Regions from separate parts of the Streptomyces sp. NPDC001851 genome, predicted to be linked through region 2. Evidence: riboswitches for the same ligand, from Rfam matches in the RefSeq annotation. Region 2 holds a riboswitch; each other region holds the start of a gene.
What was found. Region 2 has a riboswitch for cyclic di-AMP ahead of ABT171_RS26010 (transglycosylase family protein). Riboswitches for the same ligand answer to the same signal wherever they lie in the genome.
Positions count from the first base shown of each region.

Region 1 (4,798 bases), on a different contig from region 2:
GCTAGGCTCCGGACCCATGGACGTACTCATCCATCTCTTCGTCGGCCTGCACATCATCGGCATCGCCGCGCTGCTCGGCGGCTTCCTCACCCAGATGAAGGCGATGGGCCGGGGCACCGCCCGATTCGTGCCCGGGATGCTGCACGGCGCGCTGACCATGCTGGTCACCGGTGTGGCCCTGGTCGGCCTCAACCAGGCCGACGACCACCACATCAACACCATCAAGATCGGTGTGAAGCTGGCGCTGCTGATCGTGATCCTCGGGCTGGTCTATGTGAAGCGCGACGAGGAGACGGTGGACAGGACCCAGTTCGGGCTGGTGGGTGCGCTGACCGCGGTGAATGTCTTCATCGCCGTGCTGTGGACCTGAACGCGCGCACCGCACCGGTGGCCACCGCGAGCCACACCGCCACCGCCACCCACAGCAGCACCCGTCCCGGCCAACTGAGCCACGGGACACCGAGGACGCTCGCGGCGGTCAGCGTCGCCGCCGCCGTCATCCCCATCGGGAACACCGTCGCCCACCGCCGCACGTCATAGCCGCGCCGGGGCCGCACCGCCTCAGCGGCCAGCAGCACGAGACACCAGGCCAGGTTCAGGACGAGCAGCGCGACCGTCACGGTGCGCAGCACCCCGCGGTCGTCCTCGTCCCACAGATACAGGCCTGCGTCCCCGGCGACGAGCAGCTTCGCCCCCGCCAGCGCCGAGATCGCGAGCGCCCCGCCGGCGATCCAGTGATCGCCGGCCCCCTCCAGCACCTGCCGTACGTCGAAGCGGGCCAGCGCGAGGCCATAGAGCACCAGCCCCAGCCAGAACACCACCAGTGCGGCGTGCGCGAGCCACGCCGTGCGCTGGGCCGCGGCCAGCGTCGCGGCCAGTACGGCGACCCCCTGGGTGGCCACACAGCACAGGAACACCGCTCCCGGCATGCGCTGCCCCCAGTGCCGGACGACCAGGACCAGCAGGACCGGCCACAGCAGCGCCGCGAGCGCCAGCAGCGCCCCGGCCACGGTCTGCCGGCCCAGCTCCGCGACCCGGGTGCCGAGCACGGTGGTCGCGGCGACGGCGCTGAGCGCGCCGGGACTCTCCGCCTCGGCCACCCAGCGCTGCCGCTCGCAGAGCAGCCGCAGGACGAAGTCGGCGGCCAGCGCCACCCAGGCGACGCCGGTCATCGCGAGCGTCACCCAGGAGAGCGCCTCGGCGCCGGTCAGGTGCAGCCCCACCGACAGGATGCCGGTCGCCATCACGGCGGCCCCGGCCGCGGGGGGCCGCTCCGCCCACCACGTACGCAGACCTGGGATGCCGGGCATGCGCCCGATGCTAGGGAGCCGCACGGCCCCGCCGGGGAAGGGCACGCGCGCGTGGAGGGCGAAAACGCCGCTACGCGCGCGTGCGGCGAAGAAAGCCGGCCCGGTCAGCCCGGCCGGACCACGCTGTGGATGATCGACTCTCCGCCGTAGAAGATCGACTCCTCGCGGACGTAGGCGCCCGGCTTCGGGGCGTGGATCATCATGCCGTTGCCCAGGTAGACGCCGACGTGGCTGATGTCGTCGTAGAAGAAGACCAGGTCGCCCGGCCGCGCGTTGGCCAGCGACACCGTGGTGCCCGCATCGACCTGGTCGTAGGTGGTGCGCGGGAGGGCGACGCCGGCCGCTCTCCAGGCGGCCTGGGTGAGGCCCGAGCAGTCGTAGGAGTCCGGCCCGGTGGCGCCCCACACATACGGCTTGCCGAGCTGCGCACGGGCGAAGGCGATCGCCTTCTCGGCCTTCGTGCCGTAGGAACCGGATGGCGTGGAGCCGGCCGAGCCGGAGCCCGTCGAACCGGATCCGGACGACGAGGACGACGAGGACGATGAGGACGACGACGAGGACGAGGCGGAATGCTCCCGGTCTGCCTGCTGCTTCGCGAGCTCGGCCGCCTTGCGTGCCGCCTCCTGCTGCTTCTCCCGTTCGATGGCGGCCAGCCGCGCCTTCTCCTGGGCCGTCAGCTGCGACAGCAGCTCGCGCGCGGAGGCGAGTTTGCTCTGGACGGTGGCCTTGGCGGCCTGCAGGTCGTGCTGCGAGTCGGTCAGCGTCTGAAGGCTCTCCGCGGCCTCCCGCCGTTTCTTCATGGTCGCGGCCTGCTCGCCGATGTAGTCGTCGACCGTGCTCTTCTCCCGCGAGGTCAGCCGGTTCATCAGCTGGCTCTGGTCGAAGTAGTCCTGCGGGCTGTCCGCGAGCAGGAAGGTGGCCGTGCCGGGAGTGGCGGCGCCGCTGCGGTACTGGGCCGCGGCGAAGGAGCCCAGCTCCTCGCGCGCCTTGTTGAGGCGTTCGGTGCGCCGGGCGAGATCGTCGCGCAGGGCGTCGACACGGCCCTGCTGCTTTCCTGTCCGCTCCTTGGCCGCGTTGTACTTCTCGGTCGCCGACTCCGCCTGGCGGTAGAGGTCGTCGACCTTCCTCTCGACCTCCTCCAGGCTCGGCTTGGCGCGATCGGTCGGGGCGGCCTCCGCGGTCTGCGAGAGCACAGCCATGGAGGTGAGGGCGGCGGTGGCGAGGGCGGGGGTGCGCAGGCCCGTCCCGATGGTTCCGCCGGGGCGCGTCTTGCGGTGCGACGCCAAGGGAGGCGACTCCTTCCAGTGGGCCGCCTACCGGGTTAGCTGTCGGGTTCGGGCGGCGGCTCGGAAGGGTTGCCCTACGGCCTCGTCCCGGGTGGGAGTCGGCCGATTCACCCCGGGATCGGTGGGTCCCCGGCTCCGGTCGCCGGAAGCGGCGCGCCGGACTCGGCGGAGGCCGCGCACGCGGCCTGACGGCAACCTAGCCAACTCGTGTGACTAGTGTGAAGGTTGGTGCGTGATATGTCCGATACATTTTCGTGATCCGACCTCCGGATCACGTTTACGCCATCGGGCGATTCCGCAGCGTAAGGGCTGTGTTCCCGGATCTCCGCCATCGAGCCCGCGGGGCATCTTCCCGGGACGGCGACCGGTTGTCGGTGGGGCGCCCTAGACTCGTAGAGCGATGAGCAGCCTCTTTGACGACAGCTTCCTGGCGGACCTCCAGCCCCCTCGCGGGCGCGAGGAGGAGCCCCCGCCGCCGCCCGAGGACGATCACGCTCCGGAGCCGCTTCCGGACGATCTGTTCGGCGGGAAGTTCGACGTGCCCCCGGATCGGGACGCCTACTACCGCGACGGCGCCCCCCGCCCCGCGCTCGACGTGGCGGCCCTGCTGGAAGGGCTGAACGACAACCAGCGCGCCGCGGTCGTGCACGCCGGCTCGCCGCTGCTCATCGTCGCCGGTGCCGGCTCCGGCAAGACCCGTGTGCTCACCCACCGCATCGCCCACCTCCTCGCCGAGCGGCACGTACATCCGGGCCAGATCCTCGCGATCACCTTCACCAACAAGGCCGCGGGCGAGATGAAGGAGCGCGTCGAGCAGCTCGTCGGCCCGCGCGCGCACGCGATGTGGGTGATGACCTTCCACAGCGCGTGCGTGCGCATCCTGCGCCGGGAGAGCAAGAAGCTCGGCTTCACGTCGTCGTTCTCGATCTACGACGCCGCGGACTCCAAGCGCCTGATGGCCCTGGTCTGCCGCGACCTGGACCTCGACCCCAAGCGCTTCCCGCCGAAGTCCTTCAGCGCCAAGATCAGCAACCTGAAGAACGAGCTGATCGACGAGGAGGACTTCGCCGCCCAGGCCACCGACGGCTTCGAGAAGACCCTCGCCCAGGCCTACGCCCTGTACCAGTCGCGGTTGCGCGAGGCGAACGCCCTCGACTTCGACGACCTGATCATGACGACGGTCAACCTGCTGCGCGCCTTCCCGGACGTGGCCGAGCACTACCGCCGCCGCTTCCGGCACGTCCTGGTCGACGAGTACCAGGACACCAACCACGCCCAGTACGCGCTGGTACGGGAACTCGTCGGCACCGGGGAACACGACGAGGACACCCCACCCGGCGCGTACGACATCCCGCCCGCCGAGCTGTGCGTGGTGGGTGACGCGGACCAGTCGATCTACGCCTTCCGGGGTGCGACCATCCGCAACATCCTCCAGTTCGAGGAGGACTACCCGGACGCGACGACGATCCTGCTGGAGCAGAACTACCGCTCCACGCAGACCATCCTGTCCGCCGCCAACGCGGTCATCGAGCGCAACGAGTCCCGCCGCCCGAAGAACCTGTGGACCAACGCCGGCCAGGGCGCGCGGATCACCGGCTACGTCGCCGACACCGAGCACGACGAGGCGCAGTTCGTCGCCGAAGAGATAGACCGCCTGGTGGACGCGGGGGACGCCAAGGCCGGCGACGTCGCCGTCTTCTACCGCACCAACGCCCAGTCCCGTGTCTTCGAAGAGGTCTTCATCCGCGTCGGCCTGCCCTACAAGGTCGTCGGCGGGGTCCGCTTCTACGAGCGCAAGGAGGTCCGGGACGTCCTCGCCTACCTGCGGGTCCTCGCGAACCCCGAGGACTCGGTGCCGCTGCGCCGCATCCTCAATGTGCCCAAGCGGGGCATCGGCGACCGCGCGGAGGCGATGGTCGACGCCCTCGCCCAGCGCGAGAAGATCAGCTTCCCGCAGGCGCTGAAGCGGGTGGACGAGGCGTACGGCATGGCCGCGCGTTCCACCAACGCGGTCAAGCGGTTCAACACGCTGATGGAGGACCTGCGTACGATCGCCGAGTCCGGCGCCGGACCCGCCACCGTCCTGGAGGCGGTCCTCGAACGCACCGGCTATCTCGCCGAGTTGCAAGCCTCGACCGACCCGCAGGACGAGACCCGCATCGAGAACCTCCAGGAACTCGCGGCCGTCGCCCTGGAGTTCGA
Region 1 is NZ_JBEOYR010000001.1:557,560-562,357, reverse strand. It holds gene ABT171_RS02625 (hypothetical protein) at 17-370, shown strand; gene ABT171_RS02620 (tellurite resistance/C4-dicarboxylate transporter family protein) at 348-1,310, opposite strand; gene ABT171_RS02615 (C40 family peptidase) at 1,415-2,596, opposite strand; cyclic di-AMP (ydaO/yuaA leader) riboswitch at 2,604-2,760, opposite strand; gene pcrA (DNA helicase PcrA) at 2,997-4,798, shown strand, end outside.
Region 1: linked by a shared signal. The riboswitch ahead of ABT171_RS02615 (C40 family peptidase) and the one ahead of ABT171_RS26010 (transglycosylase family protein) in region 2 are both predicted to bind cyclic di-AMP.

Region 2 (4,798 bases):
CCCGCCTACGCCTGGCTGCGCGAGCACGCGCCGGTGCACCGGACGCGGTTGCCCAGCGGGGTCGAGGCCTGGCTGGTCACCCGGTACGCCGACGCCAGGCAGGCCCTGGCCGACCAGCGGCTGAGCAAGAACCCGGCGCATCACGACGAGCCCGCGCACGCCAAGGGCAAGACCGGCATCCCCGGCGAGCGCAAGGCCGAGCTGATGACCCATCTGCTGAACATCGACCCGCCGGACCACACCCGGCTGCGCCGGCTGGTCAGCAAGGCGTTCACCCCGCGCCGGGTCGCGGAGTTCGCGCCCCGGGTGCAGGAGCTGACCGACCACCTCATCGACCGGTTCGCCGAGAAGGGCTCGGCCGACCTCATCCACGAGTTCGCCTTCCCGCTGCCCATCTACGCCATCTGCGACCTGCTCGGTGTCCCGCGCGAGGACCAGGACGACTTCCGGGACTGGGCGGGCATGATGATCCGGCACGGCGGCGGGCCCCGGGGCGGAGTCGCCCGGTCGGTGAAGAAGATGCGCGGCTACCTCGCCGAGCTGATCCACAAGAAGCGCGAGGCGCTGCCCGCCGAGTCCGCACCCGGTGAGGACCTCATCTCCGGCCTCATCCGGGCCTCCGACCACGGCGAGCACCTCACCGAGAACGAGGCCGCGGCGATGGCGTTCATCCTGCTGTTCGCCGGCTTCGAGACGACCGTCAACCTCATCGGCAACGGCACCTACGCCCTGCTCACCCACCCCGAGCAGCGCACGCGGCTCCAGCGCTCCCTGGCCGGGCGGGAGACGGACCTGCTGGAGACCGGAGTGGAGGAACTCCTGCGCTACGACGGCCCGGTGGAGCTGGCCACCTGGCGGTTCGCCACCGAGCCGCTCACCATCGGCGGCCAGGACATCGCCCCCGGGGACCCGGTGCTCGTGGTGCTCGCGGCGGCCGACCGGGACCCGGAGCGGTTCGCCGACCCGGACGTGCTGGACCTCGCCCGCCGCGACAACCAGCACCTCGGCTACGGCCACGGCATCCACTACTGCCTCGGCGCGCCGCTCGCCCGGCTGGAGGGCCAGACCGCGCTCGCCACCCTGCTCACCCGGCTGCCCGACCTGCGGCTCGCCGTGGACCCGGACGAGTTGCGCTGGCGCGGCGGGCTCATCATGCGCGGCCTGCGCACCCTGCCCGTGGAGTTCACCCCGGCCGCCGGCGCAGCCGGGCGAAGCTGAGCAAGAACGGCGTTCAACTTTGTGATCTTCACGTGATCTGCGCGGCATGAACTTGTGACAAGTGATCGTCTGCCGATACGTTCACCCATCAGCGTGGCGAGGCTTCCAGCGCGCCGCGCCGGTCCTGCTGTCGCACGAAAGGCTTCCGCATGCTCTCCGGGAACGGTCGTCACCGTCGCCCCCGCCAGGCTCCGGCCCTCCTCGTCGCGGCCGGAGTGACCGGCTCCGCCATCGCCATCCCGCTGCTCGGCGCGGCCAGCGCCAACGCGGCCGACGGGACCACCTGGGACAAGGTCGCCGAGTGCGAGAGCGGCGGTTCCTGGAGCGCGGACACCGGTAACGGCTACTACGGCGGCCTGCAGATCTCGCAGGACGACTGGGGGAGGTACGGCGGCACGCAGTACGCCGCCAGCGCCGACCAGGCCAGCCGCTCGCAGCAGATAGCCGTCGCCGAGAAGATCCTGGCCGACCAGGGCACCAAGCCGTGGGCCACCTGCGCCCTGCTCTCCGGCCTGACCTCCAACTCCGGTTCGGTCGACGTCGACACCGGTGTCGGCTCCGGTGGCACCGGCGGGTCGGGCGACACGCATGGCTCGGGTCACGCCTCCGGCTCGACCGGCAACTCCGACCCGTCCGGTCTGCCGGATTCATCCGCATCCGACTCCGGTTCTGGCTCCGGCTCAGGCTCCCCTTCCGGCTCCGACTCGGGCTCCGGTTCGGCCTCCTCCGGTTCCGCCTCCTCCGGTTCGGCCTCCTCGGGTCCGGATGCCTCCGGCTCCCCGTCGGACCCGCGTGCCACGCCGTCTCCGCACCGGAGCGACCGCGCCGCGAAGACCCCGGACGCGCCCGGCGGCTCCCGCGGAGCCAGCACCCCCAAGTCCGACAAGACCGACAAGCCCGGCTCGTCCGGCGGCGGCGGTTCGCAGGGTGATGACAGCGCGCCGACGGTCACCCCTGGTACCGACGAATCGGACAATTACCAGCAGTCCGCCGGGTCTTGGAGCCTGGTCGACACCGGCGCGCTCAGCAGTGGCGGACGTCACCGCGGCGAGAGTGCGGACGAAAGCGTGACAAACGGTCAGAATGCCCCCTCTTCCGGCCGCCACGCCGGCCGCGTGGCGGACACCTACACCGTGCGCGAGGGGGACACCCTGGCCTCCATCGCCGACTCCCTGGGCGTCCACGGCGGGTGGCACGCGCTCTACGACGGGAACAAGAGCGTCATCGGCGCCGACCCCAACCACATCACCGCCGGTCAGACCCTGGAAGTCGATACCGAAAACGGCGCAAAGTAGCGGCAGTTGACGCCCCGTTTCGCCGTGGATGTCCGATTCGGTGAAAGTGTGGGATGAGTCTCAGAAGCCCTGATCGTCTTTGAAATTCCGTCGATCACGTGTCTACGGTCAGGACCGCTCGTCACCACGAGCCCCGGCGGCCGCAACGCCGAATCCTGCCAGCGGTCGCCCGGGAACAGTCGTCGCGTCAAGCGCCGTAGGCAGGAGCGGGGGACCCAAGGTAAGTGCCGGGCCCGGCGGTTCACGCCGGTACCGGCTGGGGGTGAAGCCGCGCCTCGCGAAAGCGAGTGCGCGGCCGGGCAACTCAACCGGCCCGAACCCGACAGCTCACCTCGCAGGCGTCGGTGAGGGGATTGATCCATGCTGTTCTCCGGCAAGGGCAAGCACCGTCGTCCGTCCAAGGCCGTCCGCGCCATCACGCTCGCCGGTGTCACCGGCGCCGCCGTCGCCGCCCCGCTGATGGCGGCCGGCAACGCCTCCGCCGCCACCGCCTCCGAGTGGGACGCCGTCGCCCAGTGCGAGTCGGGCGGCAACTGGTCCATCAACACCGGCAACGGCTACTACGGCGGTCTGCAGTTCTCCGCCTCCACCTGGGCCGCGTACGGCGGCACCGCCTACGCCCCGCAGGCCAACCAGGCCAGCAAGGCGCAGCAGATAGCCGTCGCCGAGAAGGTCCTCGCCGCGCAGGGCAAGGGTGCCTGGCCGGTCTGCGGCACGGGCCTGTCGGGCGCCGCCTACAACGGCACCGCGCCCAGCACCTCCTCGGGCACCACCTCCTCGAAGAGCACCGCGCCCAGCACCACCACGCGCTCCGACCAGCAGGCCGCCTCCCGCTCCGCCGAGCGCACGGCCCCGTCCGCGAGCAAGACCGTCACCACCCCGACCGGCAAGAAGGTCAAGAAGGGCGACGGCGAGTACAAGGTCGTCAAGGGCGACACCCTCAGCTCCATCGCCGTCCAGCACCACGTCCAGGGCGGCTGGCAGAAGCTCTTCGAGCTGAACAAGGACATCGTCGAGGACGCGAACCTCATCTACCCGGGTCAGCAGCTGCACCTGAAGTAAGCGGCGGCAGTCCTCCGGCCCGCCCCCCGTCCCCACGGGCTCCCCGCCCCGGCGCGTGTTCCCCCGTACGCGCCGGGGCGGGGTCTTTTCTGCGTGCCCTCTGCACCCACCCTTTGTTCCGTTGGTGAACAATGGGTACCGTCTGCGTGTCCCTCCCCGTCCACGGGGCGGTCGGTCGGTGGCCGATCCGCCGGAGACGGTTAGGCTCTAGTCGCAAGGCACAGCCGTAAGGCAGCAAGCCCCGCACTTCCAGCGTCACATCCAAGAAGGAGATGCTCGTGCCGTCCATCGACGTCGTCGTAGCCCGGGAAATCCTGGACTCCCGAGGCAATCCCACGGTCGAGGTCGAGGTCGGCCTCGACGACGGCAGCACGGGTCGTGCCGCCGTCCCGTCCGGCGCCTCGACCGGCGCCTTCGAGGCCATCGAGCTGCGCGACGGTGACCCCAACCGCTACCAGGGCAAGGGCGTCGAGAAGGCCGTCCTCGCCGTCATCGAGCAGATCGGCCCGGAGCTGGTCGGCTACGACGCCACCGAGCAGCGCCTGATCGACCAGGCCATGTTCGACCTGGACGCCACGGACAACAAGGGCTCCCTCGGCGCCAACGCCATCCTCGGCGTCTCCCTCGCCGTCGCCCACGCCGCCTCCGAGGCCAGCGACCTCCCCCTCTTCCGCTACCTGGGCGGCCCCAACGCGCACCTGCTGCCGGTGCCGATGATGAACATCCTCAACGGCGGCTCGCACGCGGACTCCAACGTGGACATCCAGGAGTTCATGATCGCCCCGATCGGCGCGGAGTCCTTCTCCGAGGCCCTGCGCTGGGGCACCGAGGTCTACCACACGCTGAAGAAGGTCCTGAAGAGCAAGGGCCTGGCCACCGGCCTCGGCGACGAGGGCGGCTTCGCCCCGAACCTGGGCTCCAACCGCGAGGCCCTCGACCTCATCCTGGAAGCCATCAAGGAGGCCGGCTACGCCCCCGGCCAGCAGATCGCCCTCGCGCTCGACGTGGCCGCCTCCGAGTTCTACAAGGACGGCACGTACCTCTTCGAGGGCAAGGAGCGCTCCGCCGCCGAGATGACGGAGTACTACGAGGAGCTCGTCGCGGCCTACCCGCTCGTCTCCATCGAGGACCCGCTGTTCGAGGACGACTGGGCCGGCTGGAAGGTCATCACCGACCGTCTGGGCGACAAGGTCCAGCTCGTCGGTGACGACCTGTTCGTCACC
Region 2 is NZ_JBEOYR010000018.1:99,172-103,969, forward strand. It holds gene ABT171_RS26000 (cytochrome P450 family protein) at 1-1,218, shown strand, start outside; gene ABT171_RS26005 (transglycosylase family protein) at 1,368-2,513, shown strand; cyclic di-AMP (ydaO/yuaA leader) riboswitch at 2,696-2,869, shown strand; gene ABT171_RS26010 (transglycosylase family protein) at 2,874-3,575, shown strand; gene eno (phosphopyruvate hydratase) at 3,848-4,798, shown strand, end outside.

Region 3 (4,798 bases), on a different contig from region 2:
GCTCGCCGTGAGCCGTGGCACGCCCAAGCTGGGCCCCGGCTACGTCTCCTCCGTCCCCGGGCTGTATTTCACGGGCCTGCCGGCGGCGGCGTCGTACGGCCCGGTGATGCGCTTCGTCTGCGGTACGGAGTTCGCCTCTCCGCGCCTGACGAAACACCTGGCGGCGGCCCACGGCTGAAGCCTGCGGGAGAACCGGCCCGGGTCCGTCGCCTCTCCTGCCCGTGCTCCGGCGGTGCGGTGACGTGACCGTGCGGGGGCCGGCCGCATCCGCACCGCCATCGAGGAGCCGGCGGACGCCACTTGGGGCTGTCCGGTACGCAAGTACGCAGGCCGACAAGATGAGTCGGCGGGGCGAGGTATCCGTATTCTCTGATCATGGCAGCCTCCCCCGCGTACGCTCTGATCGCCACCGACCTGGACGGAACGCTGCTGCGCGGCGACGACACGGTCTCCGACCGGTCGCTCGCCGCGCTCGCCCGGGTGGCGCGGGCCGGTGTCCGGCACCTGGTGGTGACGGGCCGGCCGGCCCCGCGGGTACGGCCCCTGCTCGAACACCTCGGCTGCACGGGGCTCGCGGTGTGCGGGCAGGGTGCGCAGGTCTACGACGCCGCGTCCGGCCGTCTGCTGTGGTCGGTCCGGCTGGACCGGGAACTGGCCGAGACCGCGCTCGGCAAGATCGAGGCCGAGGTGGGGCAGGTCTACGCGGCCGTCGACCAGGACGGCGTCGACGGGCTCACGCTCATCGAGCCCGGCTATCTGATGCCGCACCCGACCCTGCCCGCGGTACGGGTCGGCCGGCGCGACGACCTGTGGTGCGAGCCCATCAGCAAGGTGCTGTTGCGCCATGCCGAGCTGTCGGACGACGAGTTGGCGGCGGTCGCGCGCGCGGTGGTGGGTTCGCTGGCGACGGTCACCATGTCGGGGCCGGGAACCGTGGAGCTGCAGCCGTCCGGGGTGACCAAGGCGACCGGCCTCGCGCTGGCCGCCGAGCGGCTCGGGATCGCCGCGAAGGACGCCCTGGCGTTCGGCGACATGCCCAACGACATCCCCATGTTCGAGTGGGCCGGACACGGGGTCGCCATGGCCAACGCGCACCCCGAGCTCAAGGCGGTGGCCGATGAGATCACCCTGTCGAACGAGGACGACGGCATCGCCGTCGTCCTCGAAAGACTGTTTCCGGCCGACTGGCCGGCGTCGGCGCCGACCGACTGACCGGCCCATCAGTACGGGTCTGTCGTGCCGGTCGGCGGAGCCGTCAGTACGCGCCGAAGACGTTGTCGATCGACCCGTACCGCTTGGCCGCGTAGTTGCAGGCGGCGGTGATGTTCGCGACCGGGTCGTAGATGTTGAAGGACGTTCCGGCCACGTGGTACGCGTTGAACGTCGGGTCGATGACCTGGAGCAGGCCCTTGGACGGGATGCCCGCGGCGGCGTTGGAGTCCCAGAGGTTGATGGCGTTGGGGTTGCCCGAGGACTCCCGCATGACATTGCGGTAGATGCCGTTGTAGCTGCCCGGGATGCCCTTCTGGGCCATGATCGCGAGGGACTCGCGGATCCAGCCGTCGAGGGTGTTCGGGTAACCGGCGGGGGTGGTGGAGACCGTGGTGGCGGCCGGGGTCGCGGCGGAGGCGCTGGTCGCCCCGATGAGCGGCAGGGCGAGGACGGCGGCACCGGTGCCGACGGCGGCGAGGGCGCGGACGAGGCGGTTGTTCCGGGTACGGCGGTGCTGAGCGGCAGCAGGCATGGGAAAGTTCCTCTCCGACGCCTGCGAGGTGAGCTGTCGGGTTCGGGCGGGGAGGTGCCCGGCCGTGCCCGGGAAGGCACGGCTTCACCCCGAGCCGTCCCGGCGCGACGTGTGTCGTCCGGTCCGGCGACTTACCTGGGTCCCCCGCTCCTGCCATACGAATGTGTCCGTGGATGGGTATGCGGGCGGTGGCAGGATTCGGCGTCCGCCCGACGGCCCGGAACGTATGCGAGAGCACATGTCGGGAACAAGTACCGGATTCACACAACGTCCCGTTTGACCTTGATCTATTCCCTATGGGGTGCTTGATCCTTTGCGGTTGCCAAGCCTCAACTCGCCAGCGCGGCAAGGAGGAAGGGGGGGTCCGCGGGGGTGGGGGGCCGGCGGGCGCCCGTGACCCAACTCACGAAATAGCAAAGTGCTTCAAGTCGGACATGGGGGATTCGGGTGGGTCGGCCGGTGCCGCTTCCCTCGCCTCTCCGCTCGCGACAAAGCGGACAGAATCTTGATAAGTCGATAAATATACGTTCATATCCTGTGATCAAAAACATCCCCTCGTGACCCGATACCTCCCAGGCTGGACTGGTGGGCGCTATCGGTGATCGAAACAGGACCGGATACGCTGACTTGAGTGATGGCAGCGACCTATCGACAAACCGTGTAATCGCCAGCAGACACCAGCAGACAGGAGACCCCTCGTGACCGTCGTCGGGCCGTTCGGGCTGAGCGTGCGGGACCAGGCTCTGGAAGCCGATGTCCAGGCCGGATTGACGGCTGTCGAGGAAGGCTTGCTTGAGGCCACCAAGAGCGAGGTCCCGTTCATCACGGAGGCCGCGCAGCACCTCGTGCGGGCCGGCGGGAAGCGGTTCCGGCCGCTGCTCGTGATGCTCGCGGCCCAGTTCGGCGACCCCTACGCACCGGGTGTCGTGCCGTCGGCCGTGGTCGTGGAGCTGACCCACCTGGCCACGCTGTACCACGACGACGTCATGGACGAGGCGGCCGTACGGCGTGGCGTGGACAGCGCCAACACGCGCTGGGGCAACTCGGTCGCGGTCCTCACCGGCGACTTCCTCTTCGCCCGGGCCTCCCAGATCCTCGCCGACCTCGGCCCCGAGGCCGTGCGGGTGCAGGCCCTCGCGTTCGAGCGGCTGGTCACGGGCCAGATCCTGGAGACCGCCGGCCCCTCCGACGGCCGCGACCCGGTCGAGCACTACCTGGACGTGCTCGGCGGCAAGACGGGCTCCCTGGTGGCGGTGTCGTGCCGGTTCGGCGCGATGATGTCCGGCGCCGACGAGACGGTCGTCGACGTGCTCACCCAGTACGGCGAGCGGCTCGGCGTCGCCTTCCAGCTCGCCGACGACGTCCTGGACATCGCCTCCGACTCGCACGAGTCCGGCAAGACCCCCGGCACCGACCTGCGCGAGGGCATTGCGACGCTCCCGGTGCTGCGGCTGCGCGAGCGGGCGGCCCGGCTGGGGCTGCCCGAGGACATCGCGCTGTGCCGGCTGCTGGACTCCGACCTCGCCGACGACGCCCGGCACGCCGAGGCGCTGGCCGCGCTGCGCGTCCACCCCGCGCTGGAGCAGGCCCGCCGGGACACCGTCCGGTACGCGGAGGAGGCCCGCGCCGCGCTGGCGCCGCTGCGGGAGTGCGACGCCAAGGCGGCGCTGATGGAGCTGTGCGACGCGGTGGTGCACCGCGCCGGCTGACCCCGGCCGTCCGCGCGGGCCACGCCGCGGGGCAGCGACCGGCCGTACGGTCCCTGTGCGACCCGTACGGCCCATCGGCACGACCTGGTGCGATACCCGACTCCGGGACGCCCAAGCCCCCGTACGGCCCCCTCCGTTCCGGTGAGACCCCTACGGGTCGGGGGACCCGTTGCCCCTACGTGTCATACCGCAGGCGTACACGGAGTTGGCTCCGTGGTCTGACGCTTCCTCATGGCCGATTTGGTGAGATGGACACCACGGACATCACCACTCCTCACCGATTCGGGTGAGAATGGCGGCTCTGGTGGACCAACGTGAGGACAGCCGCCGCCGACGACGGAGGTAAGGCACACATGGCACCGTACGAAACCGACGACGCAGTGGACGCCGCGCAGGAGGAAGCTCCGCGCGCCGGACGCCGCAAGGCCGCCCGCTACGCGGTCCCGGTCGCGGTGGTGGGGGTGGCGGCGGCCACGATCGGGCTGGTCCCGGCGCTCGCCGCCTCCGGTGACCCCGACCTGCCCAGGATCACCGCACAGCAGCTCATCGAGAAGATCGCCAAGTCGGACGTGCAGCAGCTGTCCGGCACCGTGCGGACCAGCACCGACCTCGGCCTGCCCGACCTGGGCGGCATGGAGAGCAGCCTGGCCTCGGGGGCGGCCAAGGGCTCCGGCGGCGGTTCCTCCGCCGACCCGCAGTCCAAGCTCACCTCGCTGGTCTCCGGCACGCACACGCTGCGCGTCGCCGCGGACGGCCCGCAGAAGCAGAAGCTGTCGCTGCTGGAGAGCGGCTCCGAGTACAGCCTCATCCACAACGGCAAGGACGTGTGGGGCTACGACAGCAGGAGCAACGAGGTCTACCACGGCACCTCGGCCGACTCCGGCAAGGAGCACAGGGCCGAGCCCCCGGCCACCCCCAAGGACTTCGCCGACGAGGCGCTGAAGTCGATGGACGACACCACGTCCGTCACCGTCGACGGCACCGAGCGGGTCGCCGGCCGTGACGCCTACAAGCTGCTGATCAAGCCTCGGCAGTCCGGCACCACGGTCGGCGCGATCAGCATCGCCGTCGACGCGAAGACCGGCATGCCGCTGAAGTTCACGCTGACCCCGAAGAGCGGCGGCGCCGCCGTCCTCGACGCGGGCTTCACCCAGGTCTCCTTCGCGAAGCCCGACGCCTCCGCCTTCGCCTTCACCCCGCCCAAGGGCGCGAAGGTGACGGAGGAGAAGAAGGAGAAGAAGGAGCCCATGGCGCGGCAGCACGCGCCGGAGCGGGGCGAGTTCGGCAAGGGCCTCGGCGGCACCGCCGTCCTCGGCAAGGGCTGGACGTCCATCGCCACCTTCGA
Region 3 is NZ_JBEOYR010000014.1:157,225-162,022, forward strand. It holds gene ABT171_RS22100 (FAD-dependent oxidoreductase) at 1-178, shown strand, start outside; gene ABT171_RS22105 (HAD family hydrolase) at 376-1,212, shown strand; gene ABT171_RS22110 (transglycosylase SLT domain-containing protein) at 1,256-1,744, opposite strand; cyclic di-AMP (ydaO/yuaA leader) riboswitch at 1,748-1,923, opposite strand; gene ABT171_RS22115 (polyprenyl synthetase family protein) at 2,443-3,453, shown strand; gene ABT171_RS22120 (LolA family protein) at 3,807-4,798, shown strand, end outside.
Region 3: linked by a shared signal. The riboswitch ahead of ABT171_RS22110 (transglycosylase SLT domain-containing protein) and the one ahead of ABT171_RS26010 (transglycosylase family protein) in region 2 are both predicted to bind cyclic di-AMP.

Region 4 (4,798 bases), on a different contig from region 2:
CGCGCTGGTGCGCAGACAGACCGGCACGGAGGGGTTTCTCGTCGGGCTGGGACTGGCCGTGCTGCCCGTGCCGTGGCTCGTGGCCGCCTTCCGGTGGCTGGACCGGGTGGCGCCGGGGCCCTGGCGGAACCTGGTCTTCGCCTTCGCCTGGGGGGCCTGCGCGGCGGCGCTGATAGCCATCGTCGCCAACAGCTTCGCGACCAGGTGGATAGCCACCGCCACCGCCGATCCCGCCAGTGCCGACACCCTGGGCGCCACCGTGATAGCGCCCATCGTGGAGGAGTCCGCCAAGGCCGCCGCCGTACTGCTCGTCTTCCTCTTCCGCAGACGTGACTTCACCGGGATCGTGGACGGGGTGGTGATAGCCGGGATCACCGCCACCGGGTTCGCGTTCACCGAGAACATCCTCTACCTGGGTACGGCCTTCGGGACCGACCAGCTCAGCGGCGGTCGCGGCATCGCCTCCGTCACCGCCGCCACCTTCTTCGTGCGCATCGTGATGTCCCCGTTCGCGCACCCCCTGTTCACCACCCTCACCGGCATCGGCTTCGGCGCCGCCGCGCTCTCCGCGGAGCGCCAGCACGCCCGGCGGGTGCTGACGCCGCTCGGCGGTCTGCTGCTCGCGATGAGCATGCACGCCTTCTGGAACGGCTCCTCCACCTTCGGCGAGTTCGGGTTCTTCGCCGTCTACGGCGGCTTCATGGTGCCCGTGTTCGGGTTGCTGACCTGGCTGGCGATCTGGACGCGGCAGCGGGAGCTGCGGACCGTGCGGGCGGAGCTGCCGGCGTATGTGCTGGCCGGGTGGCTGGGGCCCGCCGAGCCGTTCGCGCTCGGGTCGATGCGGGCGCGGCGGGCGGCCCGTGACTACGCCCGCCACCACGCCGGGCGGCCCGCGGCGCAGGCCGTGGCGCAGTACGAGGCGTACGCGACGTCGCTGGCGTCGCTGCGGCACCGGGGGCGCAAGGGGAAGGGCGGGGCCGACTTCGTCGTACGGGAGCGGGAGCTGCTGGACGAACTGTGGAAGCGCAGGGAGTCGGCCCGGCCGGCTCTGGAGTACGCGGCGAGGGCGACTGCTCCGGCGCCGGTCCACTGGGCTCCGCAGTTCGGTTATCCGGCGGTGCCGTATCCCGCGTACCACCCGTACCGGTCGTAGACCTTCGGGTGGCGGAGGGTTCGGCACCGCCGTGGGAGCTATGCCGACGCTTCCGTCAGCTTCGTCAGCTCCGCGTCCGTCAGCTTCAGGTCCGCCACCCCCAGCAGCGCCGGGAGCTGCTCCACCGTGCGGGCCGAGGCGATCGGGGCCGTGATCGTCGGCTGGGCGGCCAGCCAGGCGAGGGCGACCGTGGCGACGGGGGCCGCGTGGGCGGCGGCGACCTCGTCCAGGGCCGCCAGGACCTTCTGGCCGTGCTCGGAGTCGGCGTACTGCTGGGCGCGGCCGGCGCGGGCGCTGTCGACCTTGGTGCCGGGGCGGTACTTGCCGGTCAGGAAGCCCGAGGCGAGGGAGTAGTACGGCACCGCGGACAGCCCCTGCTTGGCTGCCAGGTCCTGCAGCGGGCCCTCGTACGTGTCGCGGGAGACGAGGTTGTAGTGCGGCTGGAGGGCGACATAGCGGGCCAGGCCCTCGCGGTCGGAGAAGTCCAGGGAGGCCTGCAGCCGTTCGGGACTGATGTTGGAGGCGGCGATGTGCCGGACCTTGCCCGCCCTCACCAGTTCGTCCAGCGCGCCGATGATCTCCTCGACCGGCACCTCGGGCTTGTCGTAGTGGGTGTAGTAGAGGTCGATGTAGTCGGTGTCCAGGCGGCGCAGGGAGGCGTCGGCGGCGGCCTTGATGGTGGCCGCGGACAGTCCCTGGTACTCGGGGTGCTGGCTGACCTTGGTGGCGATGACGACGTCGGCGCGGTTGCCGCGGGCCTTGGTCCACTTGCCGATGATCGTCTCGGACTCGCCGCCCTTGTTGCCCTCGATCCAGGCGGAGTAGACGTCGGCGGTGTCGATGAAGTTGCCGCCGGCGGCCGTGTAGGCGTCGAGGACGGCGAAGGAGGTCTTCTCGTCGGCGGTCCAGCCGAAGACGTTGCCGCCCAGGGAGAGCGGGAAGACCTCAAGGTCGGAGGAACCGAGTGTGCGCAGAGAAGTCATGCTCTACGTCAACACCGGCGGTGGGTGATCGCATTCCGCCGCCGGTGTCCAGGATCCCGCGAAAGGAGAGGTCAGGGGTTGAGGCCCTTGTCCCGCAGCCACGGCGCCGGGTCGATGCCGGCGGCCTGGCCGTCCGGGTGGACCTCCAGGTGCAGGTGCGGGCCGGTGACGTTGCCGGTGGCGCCGATGCGGCCGATGACCTCGCCGGTGGAGACCTTCTGGCCGACCCTGACGTTGATCGAGGACTGGTGGCAGAACCACAGCTCGGTGCCGTCGTCCAGGGTGAGGACCGTGCGGTAGCCGTAGGCGCCGGCCCAGCCGGCCTGGGTGATCGTGCCGCCGTGGATGGCCTTGATGAGGGTGCCGGTGGGGGCGGCGAAGTCGAGGCCGGTGTGGTAGCCGGAGGACCACATGGCGCCGGGCTGGCCGAAGGTGCCGGTGATCGTGTACGAGACGACGGGCAGCTGGTACTGCTTGGCCAGCTCGGCCAGGCGCTTGGCCTCGGCCGCCTTCTTGGCGTCGGCCTCCGCCTTCTCCTTGGCCGCGGCGGCCTTGGCGGCGGCGTCCTGCTCCGCCTTGGCCGCGGCGTCGGCGGTCTGCTTCTCGGCGGCGGCGAGCGCGGCGACGGTGGCCTTGCTGTCGGCCTTGCTCTGCTGCTGCTCGGCCTGGGCCATGATCCGGTTGCGCAGCGCCTCGCCCGCGTCGGAGTCCTTGCCGTCGGCCGAGGTCACGCCGACGTTGCTGAGCGCGGAGGGGTCCGTCCGGGGCGCGTCGGAGGAGTCGTCGCCGAAGAGGTGGCCGACGGAGTCCAGGTCCGGCAGGGATATGGAGACCGGCGGCTTGCCGGTGTTGGCGCTGGCCATGCCGCCCGCGCCGACCGCGGCCAGCACGCCGACGCCGAGGACGGTGGAGCTGCGCGCGAAGCCGCCGCGCTGCTTGGCGACACGGTGCCGGCCGCGGACCGGGGCGACGGAGTCCTCGGTGGGGTTCCACTCCTCCCAGGGGCCCTCTTCGGCACGGTGGGCGCCGTAGCCGAAGGTCTCGGGCTCGGTCGGCGCGGGTGTGAACGGGGCTTCTGGGGCAGGCCGGTTGGACGCCACGGGGGCGTGCTCCTTTCCTTCCTCCGCCTACCGGGTTAGCTGACGGGTTCGGAGCAGGAAGGTCTCCTACGCGCGTATACCGGCTGCGGCATTCGCACGATTCACCCCAAAGTGGTGGTTCCCCGGTTCCCTCGCGGGATTCGGCGCGTGCGCACGGAGCCGTCTCTTGTGACGGCTGGGACGACCGCGCTGCGTTATCGAACGTTAATAGACCTGCTGGTCACTTTCCAAGCCATCCGGCTTGATCATTAACGATTTCGGCCGTGGACTTACCGGTCAGGAGCGCCGCGAAACGGGCGAGTTGACCGGTGTTCAGGAGTCTCGGCGTTTTTGATGGTGACTCAGATGTTATGCGGAGGGCTGCCATCCGGTCACCGTCCGTGCAGATGATCAACGGACCCGGAAACGCGGTGTGCGCACCACCCCGCGCATGGGGTACTCTGGAGTCACAACGACGCGGGGTGGAGCAGCTCGGTAGCTCGCTGGGCTCATAACCCAGAGGTCGCAGGTTCAAATCCTGTCCCCGCTACTGAAGGCCCAGGGCCGGAATCCAGTGGATTCCGGCCCTGGGTGTTTTCAGCGCCCCAGCAGATGCGCGTTCGGCGCCTGGGCGGGTCCCGCCAGCTCCGGCAGTACGACCACCTGTGCACCCGCCTCGACGAGGACCCCCGTACCGTCGGCCGACGAAACGAACGTGTCCGGCTCCCGCCACGCGGTGACCACCCTGCGCACCCCCGCCCGCAGAATGAGCTCGGCGCAGGGCGCCGGCCGGGAGGACCGCCGGGCACAGGGTTCCAGGCTGCTGTAGACCGTTGCGCCGGCCAGCCGCGGATCCGCCGGGTCGACCTTCGCCAGCGCCGCCTCCTCCGCGTGGACCACGGGGTCGGCACCCTCCCGGGAATGGCCCCGCGCCAGCTCCGTACCGTCGGCGGCGACCACGACCGCGCCGACGCTGAACGCCGTCTCCGAGGGCGGGCACAGCGCGGCCAGGTCGCAGGCGGTGCGCAGCCAGTGGCGGTCGGCGGCGGCGGGGACCGGGCCGGTGCCGGGGGCCGTGGGCTCGTAGCGCATGAGGACCACGTCCTCGATGCGGCGGGTCTCGGTGAGGCGCAGCCGGCCGGGCTGGTAGGCGCCCGGGCCGAACAGGCGGGGAGCGGCCGGGTCGCCGACGAACAGCGGCGCGAGGACCAGCTGGAGTTCGTCCGCGAGGCCCAGCTGCAGCAGCTGGGTGTGGACCGTGCCGCCGCCCTCCACCATCAGGCGGCGTACGCCGCGCACGTCGTGCAGATGGGCCAGCAGGGCGTGCCAGTCGAGGCCGGGGCCGAGCGGGACGACGCCGGCGGTGCCGCCGAGGAGGCGGGCGGCGCGTTCGGCGCCCTGGTCGGTCGTGTAGACGAGTTTGTCGCCGCCGGTGTGCCAGAAGCGGGCGTCGGGGTCGAGGTCGCCGGTGGCGGTGACGGTGACCTTCAGCGGGTACTCCGGCCTGCCCCCGGCCACCCGGGCCGCGCGGCGCTCGGCGGAGTTGACCAGCAGCCGCGGGTTGTCGGCGCGGATCGTGCCGG
Region 4 is NZ_JBEOYR010000026.1:100,396-105,193, reverse strand. It holds gene ABT171_RS31935 (PrsW family intramembrane metalloprotease) at 1-1,153, shown strand, start outside; gene ABT171_RS31930 (aldo/keto reductase) at 1,192-2,136, opposite strand; gene ABT171_RS31925 (M23 family metallopeptidase) at 2,208-3,236, opposite strand; cyclic di-AMP (ydaO/yuaA leader) riboswitch at 3,246-3,392, opposite strand; tRNA gene ABT171_RS31920 (tRNA-Met) at 3,692-3,765, shown strand; gene ABT171_RS31915 (dihydrofolate reductase family protein) at 3,813-4,798, opposite strand, start outside.
Region 4: linked by a shared signal. The riboswitch ahead of ABT171_RS31925 (M23 family metallopeptidase) and the one ahead of ABT171_RS26010 (transglycosylase family protein) in region 2 are both predicted to bind cyclic di-AMP.